Regions from separate parts of the Serratia sp. TSA_105.2 genome, predicted to be linked through region 1. Evidence: predicted binding sites of a transcription regulator. Region 1 holds the regulator's gene; the other holds the start of a gene.
What was found. The regulator LexA, encoded in region 1, represses DNA repair genes until DNA is damaged. The targets are predictions, from matches to a motif close to TNCTGTATGTACATACAGNA.
Positions count from the first base shown of each region.

Region 2: the regulator LexA is predicted to act here: its motif matches at 6,520-6,539, upstream of sulA (SOS-induced cell division inhibitor SulA).

Region 1 is NZ_JBQZFT010000001.1:54,765-62,737, forward strand. It holds gene plsB (glycerol-3-phosphate 1-O-acyltransferase PlsB) at 1-762, opposite strand, end outside; gene ACUTSC_RS00205 (diacylglycerol kinase) at 911-1,279, shown strand; gene lexA (transcriptional repressor LexA) at 1,382-1,990, shown strand; gene dinF (MATE family efflux transporter DinF) at 2,092-3,429, shown strand; gene ACUTSC_RS00220 (CsbD family protein) at 3,744-3,953, shown strand; gene zur (zinc uptake transcriptional repressor Zur) at 4,056-4,568, opposite strand; gene ACUTSC_RS00230 (sugar O-acetyltransferase) at 4,814-5,386, shown strand; gene dusA (tRNA dihydrouridine(20/20a) synthase DusA) at 5,498-6,508, shown strand; gene pspG (envelope stress response protein PspG) at 6,666-6,884, shown strand; gene ACUTSC_RS00245 (NADPH:quinone reductase) at 7,184-7,973, opposite strand, start outside.
Region 2 is NZ_JBQZFT010000001.1:1,300,847-1,308,819, reverse strand. It holds gene fabF (beta-ketoacyl-ACP synthase II) at 1-603, opposite strand, end outside; gene ACUTSC_RS06220 (winged helix-turn-helix transcriptional regulator) at 600-1,127, opposite strand; gene fabA (bifunctional 3-hydroxydecanoyl-ACP dehydratase/trans-2-decenoyl-ACP isomerase) at 1,454-1,972, opposite strand; gene ACUTSC_RS06210 (AAA family ATPase) at 2,041-3,789, opposite strand; gene matP (macrodomain Ter protein MatP) at 4,000-4,458, shown strand; gene ompA (porin OmpA) at 4,560-5,636, opposite strand; gene sulA (SOS-induced cell division inhibitor SulA) at 5,993-6,499, opposite strand; gene ACUTSC_RS06190 (TfoX/Sxy family protein) at 6,729-7,385, shown strand; gene yccS (YccS family putative transporter) at 7,390-7,973, opposite strand, start outside.

The DNA of each region.
Region 1 (7,973 bases):
GATCTCTTCCATCAGCGCGATGGCGTTCTGTTGGGCTTTCTCGTGCGAGATCTTCTTGCTGCGCGCTTCGTCCTCGACCGCTTTTTCGATCGCTTTGGACGCCAACAGCTTGTTGAACAGGTCCTGACGGGCCGGCAGGCTCGGGCCTACCGCGGCCAGGCGCTGACGCGAGAAGTGCATGCGCGCCACGCGCGCCAGTTTCTGCGCGATGGTTTTATCCGTGCCGTGTTCGGTCGCCATGCGGCGCAGCGAAACGGTGTTGGAGAAACGCACGAAGCTGTCGCGGCCAAGCCACAGTACGGCGAAGAATTTCTGCACGCCGTTCAACAGACGCAGGTGCGGCGTGCCGTGGCCTTCGCGGCCCGGCGAACGGCCGAACATGACCGAAACCGGCAGCATCTGAATGTCGAGATCCGGATTGCTGCGATGCAGATCCAGATAGTCGTGGAACAGCTTTACCGACTCTTCTTTCGGGGTGTAGTAGCGGAACACGCGCGGGCCGTCGTGAATGAACACGTAGCTCGGCAGCACGGTGCCGTCGATCTCCAGCGAGTTGAGCGGATCGGGCAGATCCTGCGCCAGGCACTGGGTGCGCAGCGTCAGCAAATCCGCCTTGGAATTGTAAGGTAAAACATACAAAATCGGCCGTGAGGGATCCAACCCTAGCTCGGTAACCGGATCTGAAGGGATGACCTTACTTCTTACCAACAATTTAAGTGGTAAATTCAATATTTTATAATAAATTTTACGCCAACCTGACATAACAACGTGAAGCCTCTTGTTAGCAATGCGCCGCAAGCATACCAGAAACCGGGTAGCAGATCTGTGGTGTTCGAAAACCGAGAGCCGTCAGCGCGGACTGTTCTAGACTCTTTTTATTATGACCGACCTCTGAGAAAGGCACGAAAACATGGCAAACCAAGCAACCGGACTGACCCGCATCATCAAGGCCGCCGGCTATTCCTATAAAGGGCTTTCCGCCGCCTGGCAGCACGAAGCGGCGTTCCGCCAGGAACTGGTGGTCACCCTTCTGGCTATCATACTGGCTGTCTGGCTGGATGTGGGTGCGATAGCGCGCATTTTATTGATCGGATCGGTAGCGCTGGTGATGATCGTCGAGATCCTGAACAGCGCGATCGAGGCGGTGGTGGATCGCATCGGCAGCGAACATCACGAGCTGTCCGGCCGGGCCAAGGACATGGGATCGGCGGCGGTGTCACTGGCGATCGTGCTGGCACTGTTCGTTTGGGGCACGGTCTTATGGCAGCATTTTGGCTGATGAAAGGCGCCTACTGACTGATTTTTATTTATTCTTCGGTTCCCAATCCGCGCTTACCTGTATATACTCACAGCAAGACTGTATAAACAAACAGGGGGCGGAATGAAAGCACTAACTACCAGACAGCAAGAGGTCTACGATCTGATTCGCGATCATATTTCGCAAACGGGCATGCCGCCAACGCGTGCCGAGATCGCGATGCGTCTGGGGTTCCGTTCGCCTAACGCCGCCGAAGAACACCTGAAGGCGCTGGCACGCAAAGGCGTGATCGAAATCGTCTCCGGTGCCTCGCGCGGTATCCGTCTGTTGATGGAAGAAGAAGAAGGGCTGCCGCTGATTGGCCGCGTCGCCGCCGGCGAGCCGCTGCTGGCGCAGCAGCACATCGAAGGGCACTACCAGGTGGATCCTTCCCTGTTTAAACCGAGCGCCGATTTCCTGCTGCGGGTGAACGGCATGTCGATGCGCGACATCGGCATTCTGGACGGCGATCTGCTGGCGGTGCACAAAACGCAAGACGTGCGCAACGGCCAGGTCGTGGTGGCGCGCATCGAAGACGAAGTGACGGTCAAGCGCCTGAAAAAACACGGCAACGTGGTCGAGCTGCTGCCGGAGAACAACGAATTCCAACCGATCGTGGTCGATCTGCGTCAGCAGAATTTCACTATCGAAGGGCTGGCGGTCGGCGTGATCCGCAACGGCGACTGGATTTAATCGCCGCCCTCTCAGTGCCGCCTCTTGTATCAATCGCCCCTGTTTTGGGGCGTTTTTGTTTCTGATTTTGCCCTTCGCCACTGCTACGGGAACGTCTCATCATGCGCATGATTTCCGCCTTCACCAGCGACACCGATAAAGCCCTGTGGCGCCTGGCCCTGCCGATGATTTTCTCCAATATCACCGTACCGCTGCTCGGGTTGGTGGACACCGCGGTGATCGGCCACCTCGACAGCCCGATCTACCTGGGGGGCGTCGCGATCGGCGCGGTGGCGACCAGCTTCCTGTTCATGCTGCTGTTGTTCCTGCGCATGAGCACCACCGGTCTGGCGGCGCAGGCGCTGGGGGCACAGAACCCGCAGGCGCTGGCGCGCGCCTTTATGCAACCGCTGGTGCTGGCGCTGCTGGCCGGGGTGGCGATCGTCCTGCTGCGCTATCCGCTGATCGAACTGGCGCTGCGGATCGTCGGTGGCGATGGCGAGGTGCTGGAACAGGCGCGGCGTTTTCTTGAAATCCGCTGGCTGAGCGCCCCGGCGGCGCTGGCCAATCTGGTGCTGTTGGGTTGGCTGCTCGGCGTGCAGTACGTGCGTGCGCCGGTGATCCTGCTGATCGTCGGCAACCTGCTGAACATCGTGCTGGATATCTGGCTGGTGATGGGCCTGGGCTGGAACGTGCGGGGGGCAGCGGCGGCAACCGCCATCGCCGAATACGCCACGCTGCTGCTCGGCCTGTGGCTGGCGTGGCGGGTGATGCGCCTGCGCGGTATCACCCTGCTGATGCTGCGTCAGGCCTGGCGTGGCGACCTGCGTCGGCTGCTGGCGCTTAACCGCGACATCATGTTGCGTTCATTACTGCTGCAACTGTGCTTTGCGTCGCTGACCATTTTCGGCGCTCGCCTGGGAAGCGAGGTGGTGGCGGTCAACGCGGTATTGATGAATCTGCTGACGTTCACCGCCTATGCGCTCGACGGCTTCGCTTATGCGGTGGAGGCCCATTCGGGCCACGCCTACGGCGCCCGGGACGACAGCCAGCTGCGTAAGGTGTGGCACGCGGCCTGCAGGCAGGCAGGGCTGGTCGCGCTGGCCTTCGCCCTGGCGTATGCCGTTACCGGCCAGCAGATCGTGGCGGCGTTGACCTCCTTGCCGGAGCTGCGAGCGTTGGCCGCCCACTATTTGCCGTGGCAGGTTATCCTGCCGCTGGTTGGAGTGTGGTGCTATTTACTGGACGGCATGTTTATCGGCGCCACACGCGGCGCCGAGATGCGCAACAGCATGGCGGTGGCCGCGGCGGGATACGGTCTGGCGCTGTTCAGCGTGCCGCTGCTTGGCAACCACGGACTCTGGCTGGCGCTGGCGGTGTTTCTGGCGCTGCGCGGTCTGGCGTTGGGCTGGGTTTGGCATCGTCATCAGGTGCGCGGCAGCTGGTTTGCCGCACGCTAAACCGGACGCTTTGTTGGGTTAATTATTAATTTGTCTTATGTTTTTGTTCATGTTTGCTTACATGTTTTCAGCCTGGTTCTGCTCGGCTTAGCTCGTTGTTTGTTGGCGTTTTTTATGTTTATTTCATTTTTAATGGTTTTTTATTCTGTCATATGGCTTTTTTGTTTCCGTGTTTAACTAGAATGAATCATGTGGCTGGCGAATGAAGGGGAGCGATATTCTTTAAGGTGAAGGGCGTATCGGCCAGAAAAATTTCTGGTTAATCCCGGCCGGCGACAGGGATCACTGATTCACCACAGGTTAACGGAGAGACTATGAATAAAGATCAAGCCGACGGTAACTGGAAGCAGCTTAAAGGCAAAGTGAAGGAAAAATGGGGCAAGCTGACCGATGACGATCTGACAGTCATCGAAGGGAAACGCGAACAGCTGGTCGGCAAAATCCAGGAGCGCTACGGTTACCAGAAAGAGGCGGCCGAGAAAGAGGTGAAAGCCTGGGAAGATCACACCAAACACCGCTGGTAATTTGCAGGGCCGCCATTGAAGGCGGCTTGCCCAGCGCAGGCCGGCGTCGCTCTCATCCTCTGGCGCCCCGGCCGCAGGTACAGGGAGGTACCTGACTTTGTATTATTTCTTCTTGATGGCGATGCTGTGATCGTGTTCGGCGCAGTCATGCTTGCTGTCGCAAGCCTCAACCTCCACGCAGCCGGCGCACAGACCGTGCGCTTCCACCACGCTGTGCCGCAGCGCAAATCCGGCTTCCTGCGCCAGCTTCTGCAGCGTTTCTTCTACGCCTTCGGTAGTGCGTTCGGTCACCTGGCCACAGCGGTCGCAGATAAACAGTGCGGACGTATGCATAGGCTGTTCGAAATGGTGACACAACACGTAGCTGTTGGCGGACTCCACTCTATGGATAAATCCTTGTTCCAGCAGAAAATCCAGCGCGCGATAGACCGTCGGCGGCTTGGCCTGCGGTTCGGCGACGCGCAGCAGATCGAGCAGGTCATAAGCGCTGATTGCACCGGGTTGCTGAGTCATCAGACGCAGCACTTCCAGCCGTTGCGGCGTCAATCGCACATTGCGTTGTTGGCAGAGGCGTTCCGCCTGCGCCAGCAGCTTTTCCTGGGTGGTTGAGTTCATCGCAAATATCCCGGTACGTAAAAAAGCCGATTTTACCATGATTACGGCGAATCGCCGAGAGTTGCCCCCTTTTCCCCTGAGGATTGCGCAGGGAAAGGCGCGCTGAGTGCGCTAAAAGAGAGATGCATCACAACTTTTCCCCGCAGGCGGGCGGCAAATCAACGTTGCCGATTTTAGCGCTGGAGAGCCGCTGGCGAGAGCGGTATAACGCGCTTCACCCGCGTGACGAACAGGAGCCTTGTGTGATGACGGAAAGAGAGAAGCTGTTAAGCGGCCTGGAGTACAACAGCCGCGATGAAGAACTGATTGCGATGTACCATCGGGCCAGGGCGTTGACCAAACGCCTGGGGGCGCTGGATTCGCATCAGGCGGACGAGAAAAACCGCCTGCTCGGCGAACTGTTCGGCGCCTGGGGCGAGGCGAGCTGGATCGAAACGCCGTTCTGGTGCGACTACGGGCAGCATGTCCGCATCGGTAAAAACTGTTTTATCAACGTCAATGCGGTGTTCCTCGACTGCAATACCATCACCATCGGCGACAACACGCTGATCGGCCCCAACGTGCAAATCTACACGCCGAGCCACCCGCTCAAGGCCGGTGAACGCTTTACCGGCGACCCGGCCTTTCCTTTCCGCACCTCGGCGCAGCCGGTGTCCATCGGCAGCAACGTATGGATCGGCGGTAACGTGGTGATCTTGCCGGGCGTGACCATCGGCGACGGCACGACTATCGGTGCGGGCAGCATCGTGACCGGCGACATCCCGGCCAACGTGCTGGCGCTGGGGCAGCCGTGCCGGGTTATCCGCACGTTGGAATAGGGGGGAAGCGAAGGCGGTTTTCCCAACGGCGCCGATTGTCGTTATAATAGCCGTTTGCGGCCGCGCGCCGTTCGTTAAACCCAGACAGACTCAGGTAGCCAGTAACTCAGCATGACGAAAGACAATCACGCCCCAACCTACGCCGCCAATCGTTTCTCCATCGCGCCGATGCTCGACTGGACCGATCGTCATTGCCGTTATTTCCACCGCCTGTTGACCAAGGAAACGCTGCTGTACACCGAAATGGTGACCACCGGCGCGATCATTCACGGCAAGGGCGACTACCTGGCCTACAGCGAAGAAGAGCATCCGGTGGCGCTGCAGCTGGGCGGCAGCGATCCGGCCGCGTTGGCGCACTGCGCCAAACTGGCGGAGCAGCGCGGTTACGACGAGATTAACCTCAACGTCGGCTGCCCGTCCGATCGCGTGCAAAACGGCATGTTCGGCGCCTGTCTGATGGGGCAGGCGACGCTGGTCGCCGACTGCATCAAGGCGATGCGCGACGTGGTGTCGATCCCGGTGACGGTGAAGACCCGCATCGGCATCGACGATCAGGACAGCTACGCCTTCCTGTGCGACTTTATCCAAACCGTCGCCGGGCGCGGCGAGTGCGACATGTTCACCATCCACGCGCGCAAGGCCTGGCTCTCCGGCCTCAGCCCGAAAGAGAACCGTGAAGTGCCGCCGCTCGACTATCCGCGCGTTTATCAGCTGAAGCGGGACTTTCCGGCGCTGACCATCGCCATCAACGGCGGGGTGAAAACGCTGGAAGAGGCGCAGCAGCACCTGCAGCATCTGGACGGGGTGATGATGGGGCGCGAGGCGTATCAGAATCCGGGCATCCTGGCGCGGGTCGACAGCGAACTGTTCGGCGCGCAGACCGCAGTGCCGGACAGCGTGGCGATCGTCGAAGCGCTGTATCCGTATATCGAGCGCGAGCTGTCCAACGGCACCTATCTCGGCCACATCACCCGCCACATCCTCGGTTTGTTCCAGGGCGTGCCGGGCGCGCGCCAGTGGCGTCGCCACCTGAGCGAGAACGCCCACAAGCCGGGTGCCGATGCGCGGGTGGTGGAGCAGGCGCTGGCGCTGGTGCGTCAGCCGCGTGTGGAAATGGCGTAACCCACAAAAATCTTGACCAACAGTTAGTCTTTTTCGCCAGGTATTCGGCGCGTTGCCGGATGCCTACCCTGTTTTTTCAATAGGTTAGCCCTTTCGCCATTCTGGCACGCTTCTTGTAATTCCCTCTGCAGATACGTTGAGTTGCAAAGGAGCAATCATGTTGGAAATCTTCTTTCTCATTGGCTTTGTGGTGATGCTGATGGTGACCGGCATCTCGCTGCTGGGGATCTTCGCTGCGCTGTTGGTGGCGGCGGCGTTCATGCTGTTGGGCGGGTTGTTCGCGGTGGTCATCAAGCTGCTGCCGTGGCTGATTTTGGCGGTGGTCGGGGTATGGATTTACCGTTCGATGCAGAAACCGCAGGCCAGGCGTTACTGATTTTTTGCTGAATAATCAGTCAGTCGCGATGAAACTTGCACAACTTGCCGCCCCGCTAATGCGGCAGCGATCACAGCTTGGCAGTTTTGCCGCGCGATGTGGCACATAAAGCGTGTTTTTTGCCGGACGGGGCTGTTAGGATGTTTGTCGATGCAGTGATGCGACCGATTTCATCACCGTGAGAGACAACCAAAATTCGTGTTGCTGAAGCAACCCCCTGTCTCTGGCGGACTCTGCTCTACCCCTACAAAACGCAGTACAGAAAGGGCTCCGCAAGGAGCCCTTTTCTTTTGCCGCTATCAGGGGATCAGCAGGCTGGAGCCGCTGGTGCTGCGGCTTTCCAGCACCTGATGCGCCCGCTGGGCGTCGGCCAGCGCAAATTTCTGCTCGTCTCTCACCTCCACCCGAATGGCGCCGCTGCCGATCAGCGAGAACAGCTCGTTGCTGGCGTACTGCAGCTCGGCGCGGTTGGTGATGTAGCCGTTAAGGGAAGGGCGAGTGACGTACAGTGAGCCCTTCTGATTCAGCAGCGCCAGATCGACGCCGGTCACCGGGCCGGAGGCGTTGCCGAAGCTGACCATCAGGCCGCGACGTTTCAGGCTGTTGAGCGAGGCCTGCCAGGTGCTTTGCCCCACCGAATCGTAAACCACGCCGACCTTCTCGCCGTGCGTCAGCTCGGCCACCCGCTGGGCGATATCCTCTTTGTGGTAGTTAATGGTGGCCCAGGCGCCGGCCTGTTTCGCCAGCGCGGCCTTTTCGTCGGAGCCGACGCTGCCGATCAGGCGCGCGCCCAGCGCTTTGGCCCATTGGCAGGCGATCAGCCCAACCCCGCCGGCGGCGGCATGGAACAGGAACACTTCACCCGGTTGTACGTCGTGGGTCTGGCGTAGCAGGTAGTGCACCGTCAGCCCTTTGAGGAAAGAAGCGGCGCCCTGCTCAAAGCTGAGATTGTGCGGCAGCAGCGCCACTTTTTCTTCCGGCACGTTGTGGACCTCGCTGTAGGCGCCGAGCGATGACTGCGCATACACCACCCGGTCGCCCGGTTTGATCGCGCTGACCCCGGCGCCGACCTTGATCACCACGCCGGCC
Region 2 (7,973 bases), 1.2 Mb from region 1:
TTCGGTACCGCCGCATAGCGCGATATCGGCCTCATCATTGCGGAGCAGTCGCACTGCGTCGCCGATGGCCTGCACGCCGGCCGCACAGGCGGTGACCGGTGCGCCAATCGGGCCTTTGAAGTGATGCTTGATGGAAACGTGACCGGCCGCCAGATTGACCAGGAAAGAGGGAATGGTGAATGGCGACAGGCGTTTGGCACCGCGGCTGTCGGTGGTGCGTACCGCCTGGGCAATCGCCGGGAAGCCGCCAATACCCGAGGCGATGACGGTGGCGGTGCGCTCTTGCTTTTCCTCGGTATCGGCTATCCAGCCGGCCTGACGAACGGCTTCATCCGCCGCTGCCATGGCAAACAGGATAAAGCGATCCATTTTCTTTTGATCCTTGGGGGCGACGGAAGCGTCGGGGTTGAATCCCGCTTCAGCATCTTGCGCCAGCTCCGGGACCTGGCCTCCGACCTTGACCGGCAAATCTGCAACGATCTCGTCAGGTAAAGCCCGAATGCCGGACTCTCCTTTTAATAAACGTTGCCAGATGCTCTCCACGCCGCAGCCTAACGGTGAAACGGCGCCCATGCCGGTAATAACGATACGACGATTGCTCATGACTGCTCCTTGGTAAGTTCGGATAAATCGGCGAGGCGCCGCTGCCGCATCAGTTCGGCGCGTTGACGTATGCCGTCATTTGCCGCAGGCCCTGGTGCCAATGTGACAAACTGCGGCGGCACCTGCTGTTGGGTATCGACATTGACCAACTGGACCTGGATCGGCCGATCGGTGCGGCCGTCGACTAACAAGGCGCTAATGTCACCGTCGATCAAATGACGATTGCCCCATTGTGAGAGAGCGGCCAGCACGGGGAGAAAATCGTTGCCGCGTTCGGTGAGCAGATACTGATAGCGGACCGGCCGCGTTTGATAACGTTGCTTATGCAGAATGCCGTGGGCCACTAAATCCTTCAGGCGTCGGGCCAGGAGCGTCGGTGACATCCCCAGACTTTGTTGGAATTCGTCGAATTTGGATAACCCCTGAAAGGCATCACGCAGGATCAGGATGCTCCACCATTCTCCGACGCGATCTAATGAACGCGCGACGGGGCAAGGTGCATCGCTAAAGCGAGTTTTTTGCATATCGCCTCTTTGTAGATACATTTATTGTAGTTACATGGGTGACTATACTAGGTGATTTTGAGGGGCAAGAAAATAACCGGATGCAAAAAACCGCTATCGCGTCGATAGCTGGCTGCAGGGAGGAGGCTTCGCTCAACGAGCCTGTAGCTTTGGCCGTTTCGGATAAGCATAGGGCAAGAAAGGAGGGAAAAGGCGTTGCGACAGCGGGCGATTAAAGGTGATGAATGGTCTTTAAACGATAAGACAAAGAAATGCCGCCACGATAGCGTGACGGCATGCGCCGAACGTTGGAAAAGAAGACGGTGGCCGCCTTCCCGTCAGCGTGATTAGAACGCTGTGGTATCCTTGAACAAGCCCACTTTCAGGTCGGTGGCGGTATAGATCACTTCACCGTCAACCAGCACTTCGCCATCGGCGACGCCCATGATCAGCTTGCGGGTGATGACGCGTTTGAAGTTAATGCGGTAGGTCACTTTCTTCGCGGTTGGCAGCACCTGGCCGGTAAACTTGACTTCACCGACGCCCAGCGCGCGGCCTTTGCCTTCGCCACCCAGCCAACCGAGGTAGAAACCGACCAACTGCCACATCGCATCCAGACCCAGGCAGCCTGGCATGACCGGATCGCCGATAAAGTGGCAACCGAAGAACCATAGGTCCGGATTAATATCCAGCTCCGCTTCCACATAACCTTTGTTGTGAGTCCCGCCGTCTTCAGTCATCTTGACCACGCGGTCCATCATCAACATGTTACCTGCCGGCAACGGTGGGCCACCGGCGCCGAACAGCTCGCCACGGCCGGATGCTTCGAGGTCTTCTTTCGTATAGGAATCGCGTTTATCTACCATGTTCTCAGTAAGCCTTATTTTAATGAAGGACGCAGGTTAGCTAACACGTGTACGCTGAACAAGTCCGATCAGCCGTGGTTGAACCAGTTGAGCCAGCGCAGCGGCCACGGACGACGGCGTTCTTGCAGGCTCACCTGCGCAATCCGTTCCTGTATGGCCGCCAGCAAATTCGGCTGTTGTTCGTCAGAGTAGAGGCAACCTGTGAGCAAAGGCAAGGCGTTCGCCGCGCTCTCTACCGCCCACAGATGGAATTGCCCCTCGCGTACCGCGTCAACGACATCCTGACGCAGGCACAGGTGGCGCACGTTGGTCATGGGCAGTACGACGCCCTGTTTACCCGTCAGGCCGCGGCGTACACAAACCTCGAAGAACCCTTCGATTTTTTCGTTAACGCCACCTATCGGCTGTACGTTGCCGAATTGGTCGACGGAGCCGGTGACGGCGATCTGCTGGGTGATCGGTTGCAGTGACAGGGCGCTGACCAATGCACACAGCTCAGCCAGCGAGGCGCTGTCACCGTCCACTTCACCATAAGATTGCTCAAAGACGATGGAAGCGGAGAAGGGCAGTTGCTGATCAAGGTCCAGTTCGGCGATCAGAAACGCCTGCATGATCATCATGCCTTTAGCGTGCAGGTTGCCGCCCAGTTCGGCTTTGCGCTCGACGTCGGTGAACTCGCCGTCGCCAAGATGCACAACGCAACTGATGCGTGACGGTTCGCCAAAGCTGCGTGGATGGCCGGGATAATCCAGGACTGACAGACCGTTGATCTGTCCGATCACTTCACCCTCGGTCTCAATCAGAATCTGACCCAGCTCGATCTCATCCTGCATACGCTCGGCCAGATAGCTTTCACGCCATTCGCGGGCATTTAACGCCGCTTCGAACGCTTTGGCCGTAATGCGATCCTCTTCGGCATACAGTGCGGCTTCGGACAACTGCTGGCCAAGCCAAACCGGCGAGAGTGGCAGGATGCCCTGGTCGCCACTGTAACGTACCGCCAGGACGATCAGCGGCGGCCAGGCGTCGGTCGCCAGCATCGGCAACTGCCGATCGGCAATCACGCCGTTGACGTAGCCGCACCACTGCGCCATATCATCAATTTCAGTCAGCTGCAGGTCGTCTTCGAATTCACCGTAGATCGCTTGTTCACTCAGTTCCGGCTCGATATCGTGAAAATCGGCCAGGCCGTGACGGTCACCGACCACGATCAGCCGCAGGTCCAGCGGCATCGGTGGAATGGCTACCGGCAGCGGGCGGGTTTCGTCTGGCGAAACCCAATGGAACTGACGCTGGCCGATCATCTGTTTCAGGCGCAGCCACAATAACGGCTGAGCCAGCAGCGCACGTGCAGACAGAATCAGAATGCCGCCGTTGGCCTGGTGCACCAGACCCGGCTGCAGGGTAATGTCGCCATTGTGGATCCGTACGCAGCCAAACAGCTGTTCCGGTTCGATCCAGTCCTGGAACAGGCAAGCGCCGCCGGCGGCAAAAGGTTCATCGCCACGGCTGGCCGGTTCTACGCTGACCTTGCCATCCTGAATGACATAGTGGCTGCCGTTGCATGCCGTATTTTTCGGCAGCAATGGTTTGACGGCGTGAGCGATCAGTTCCAGATACTCTCGCGTTTCTTGCGCTTTCAACAGCATGAAACGCGGGGGCGATTGAGGGTGGCAAAATAGCGTCAGGGCATTTTCCAGCCGAGGCTGAATGGCGGAAAAGGGCACGGGTGCCAACTGAGCGGCGGTATCAAATATCGCCTGATAAGGCGTTACGTCCGGCAATAAAGATTGCCATTCAAGTCGGTTATTGGTCAAAGTGTTAGATGCAATCGTTAAAAAGGGAAAGGGCGATTATACAAGAATAACGGCGGCTTGATACATGCGGAGTGCCAGTTGGCATCAGGGAGTTTGACATCGCGCGGTGACTGTGCAAAAAACAGTCTAAAAGACGGTTTAATTGCCGGGGAAATTCGGCGTAAAGCTGTTATGCTTATTTGAAGTTACGCGGTCACTGAAGAGCTCAAGATGAAATATCAGCAACTGGAAAATCTGGAGAGCGGTTGGAAATGGAAGTACCTGGTGAAGAAGCACCGGGAAGGGGAACTCATTACCCGCTACATTGAAAACAGCGCTGCTCAGGAGGCGGTTAACGAGCTGCTGAAGCTGGAAAATGAGCCGGTAAAGGTACTTGCATGGATTGCCGCTCATATGAATCCGGAATTGGATAACCGGATGAAACAAACGATCCGCGCCCGCCGTAAACGACATTTTAACGCAGAACATCAGCATACGCGTAAAAAATCTATCGATCTGGAATTTTTGGTTTGGCAACGATTGGCTGCCTTGGCGCGCCGCCGTGGCGTCACGCTGTCGGAAACCGTCGTGCAGCTTATCGAAGACGCTGAACGCAAAGAAAAGTATGCGAACCAGATGTCATCGTTGAAAGAAGACTTGAAGGCGATTCTTGGCAAAGATCCCAAGTAAGTGCGTGAGAACGCCTTTGTGGTGCTTGGCTTTGAATGTTATGGCAACAAGAGGACGAAAAAAAACCCCGCATAGCGGGGTTTTTTATTAGGCGAGTAAACTTAGCCCTGAGGCTGAGTTACAACGTCTTTGATACCTTTAACTTCGATCTCTACGCGACGATCTGGTGCCAGGCAAGCGATCTGAGCTTTGGTAGCGCGGCCAGATTTGTAGCCACAGGTGTTGCCAGTAACTGCATCTGCTTCACCCATACCACGTGCAGAGATTTTGTCTGACGGGATGCCTTTGGAGACCAGGTAGTCAACAACGCTCTGTGCACGCTGTTCGGACAGTTTCTGGTTGTACTGGTCAGAACCAACGGCGTCGGTGTAACCCAGAACCACTACAGAACCGTCTTTAGGATCCATGGAGCTCAGCTGGGTGTACAGCTGATCCAGAGCCTGCTGGCCTTCTGCTTTCAGAGTAGACTTGTTGAAGTTGAACAGCACGTCAGACTTCAGAGTGAAACGCTTGGTTTCAACAACTGGAGCCGGAGCCGGAGCTGGTGCTGGTGCAACTACATCATCCTGACCGAAGCGGTAAGAAACGCCCAGGCTCAGCATGGTGTTGTCTGGACGCGCGCCAACGGTACCTGCGTCACCGATGTTGCTTACGAACTGGTAATCCAGGCGAGTAGCCCAGTTTTTGGTCAGTGCGTATTCAACACCAACAGCAGCCAGCGGAGAAACGCCGGTGTCGTGGTCGCTCAGGCGAGTGCCGTTGCCGTAGTTAGCTTTGGAATCTGCACGCCATACCATACCACCCAGACGAGTGTAGATGTCCAGATCGTCAGCAATTGGGTAGCTCAGTTTAGCAGCCAGTTGAACGCCCTGTGCTTTGAAAGCACCGTTGTTCACGCTGCCTTTGTAAGGCATGCGGCCGAGCCAATCATAGCCCAGTTCGAAGCCCAGGTATTGGTTTGCCTGGTAGCCCAGGAACGCGCCAGCACCCAGCTGATCTTTGTGGGTTGGGCCGTTGCCGATACCGTTCTGGTAACCGTTGCCGTAGAAGCCAACGTCATGATACTGGGACCAGCCCAGTTTAGCACCGGTGTACCAGGTGTTATCTTTTGGAGCGGCTTGCGCTACGGTAGCGAAACCTGCCAGTGCCACTGCTAATGCGATAGCTGTCTTTTTCATTTTGCGCCTCGTTATCATCCAAATAGGCAATGAGCTTTAAAGCTGTTTAAGCCCTTGGTTAAATTCCTTCGCCAAGGTTTAAGCCCTCGTTTGTTACTCGCCAGTTTTTCTGACGTTATAGAGCAACCTTGGCGATGTAAAGTCTACAACGTGGCGCGAAAGTTACAAGTGTGATGTGATAAGGCTCTAAAAAAAAACGCGGAATCGTACATATTTGCTAACATTCTTAGCTTAAAAAATCGGCGGTTCATCGGGCGTTTTTGCTTGCCAAACCGCAGCCGGACTCGCTTTTTGCCTTCCCCCGCAAAGGTTCCGCTTATGGGGTGCGAAAATGATGGGAAAAATCCTAAATTTACTTAATGATACAAAGAAGAGTGAATTTTTAGGGTGGAACAGTGTCCGTGAGTCGGGTCAATGTCACGTTGAGGACGCATGATAAACCCGTAGGCATTACCCAATTCTGCCGCACGTCTTAATTTTAGACGATCCTCCTCCGTTAGTTCGGGCAACCAGCCGAGAACCACGCTATAGTTCCCCGTTTGCAGCGCTTTTTCCATTGCCTCAACCGTATTCACCGGGCTGATTTGGCTCAACTGCACCATTTTATCCACCGGCAGGCCGGACTGCTGTAGCCATTGCTTGCTTAACTTTTGCTGCGGTGTCAGCCACAGCAGCCAGCGAGACTGCTTGCCCAGTTGCTGCAGCAGGGGCAACAGCAGTTGAGCCACTGCGGGCTGGCGCTCGTTGTAAACAAGTTCACTGATCAAGCCATTCTCTTTGCCGACATTCGTGTTCTTCGCAACGCTGTTCGCGGTAAAAGAGCCATGGCTGAAATGAGGTTGGTAGAGTGATTGAGTACGCATAAAGTTCCCGCCCGTCGTATTACTGTATGTTTATACAGTATCCCTGATTTCGGATAAGATCAACCCAAATTTTCGTAGCGGCTCGCATAATTGCGATCATTTTTTGTACCGGTGTTTTTTGTGATTGGCATGCGGGCAGATAGTGCGTATTTTCCTAATTAGTTGTTCACGTTACTCTTTTCATTGATAAGAGAAATAATACGACCGGAACCTAAAAAGGAGAAATGCTATGAAAAGGATGTCGACGCGGAGGATCGCGCAGGCTAAAAATTGCTTCGCAGCGCTGGGCGCCATCACCACGCGGTCACAGTTTGGCGGCTATGGGCTGCTGGCTGAGGGGGTAATGTTTGCAGTGGTAGCGGAAGGTGAATTGTACTTGCGAGCTACGGCGAGCATGGAACCGACCTTTCGCGCCAGAGGGATGGTCAATATGGTCTATTCCAAGCGCGGAGCGCCCATCACTTTGCGTTATTACTGGGTTGACGAGTCGCTGTGGCGGGAACGCAACGAGCTGGTGGGACTGGCCTGGCAGGCCATCAGGGAAGCGCGCCGAGAGCAGCAGGTCAAGGCCGGCGATCACGGCAGATTGAAGGCGTTGCCGAACATAGATGTCAACATGGAACGCTTGCTGTGGCGAGCGGGGATCCGCAACGCCTATGACCTGCGGCTGCATGGCGCTAAACGCAGCTATCTACGCCTGCTGCAACAGCAGACCAATCTGGGTCTGCGCGTGCTGCTGTCACTGGGCGGCGCGATAGCCGGTTATCATCAGGCGGCATTGCCGACCGAATTGCGCAACGAACTGGTGCGCTGGTTCGATCATACGATGGCGATGCGCCGCCATGGGCATGAGCCAGTGGTTCAGGGCCCATTGAGTGGGCCCTGAATAATTAGGTTGCCTTATTGATTTGGGTGTGGAGTTCGGTGAGCTCCGGCAGCAGTTCGAGCATTAATCCCACCTGCTGCAAGACCAACTGTTCTTTGCTTTCAGGTTCCGGAACGGCTCTGCGAATGCGCTCCGCCAGCTGTTCCAGCGCTTTCGCAATGCGCTGGCTGTTCCGTTCTTCCTGATGCAAGGCGCCGTCCACGTAACACACGGCATCATTGAGCAGATCGAGTGTGGCAGGGGTATTCAGCCGCTCGCGGTGTGCCCCTAACGCCGAGATATAACTCAGGAGAGTGTGGTTTAGGCAGAGCAGGCGGAAGGCGGCTTCCTGCAATTCCTTGTCGGCCTTGGGATCGGCGGACATGTTGGAGATGACTGAAGCCAGTTCGGCATCGCTGTTGTGGGCATCTCGCCGCGCAATGCGGTAGGCGAGGCCGTTATCCTTACCCTGGTGGTATTGCACCAGAATGGCGTCCAGATAACGGCAGTTGGCATTCAGCGTTTTATCCACCACCGCCGGCAGCTGGCGGAACTTCCAGTCCGGCCAGATAAAGCTGACCGCCGCCCAGGCGATGGCGCAACCCAACA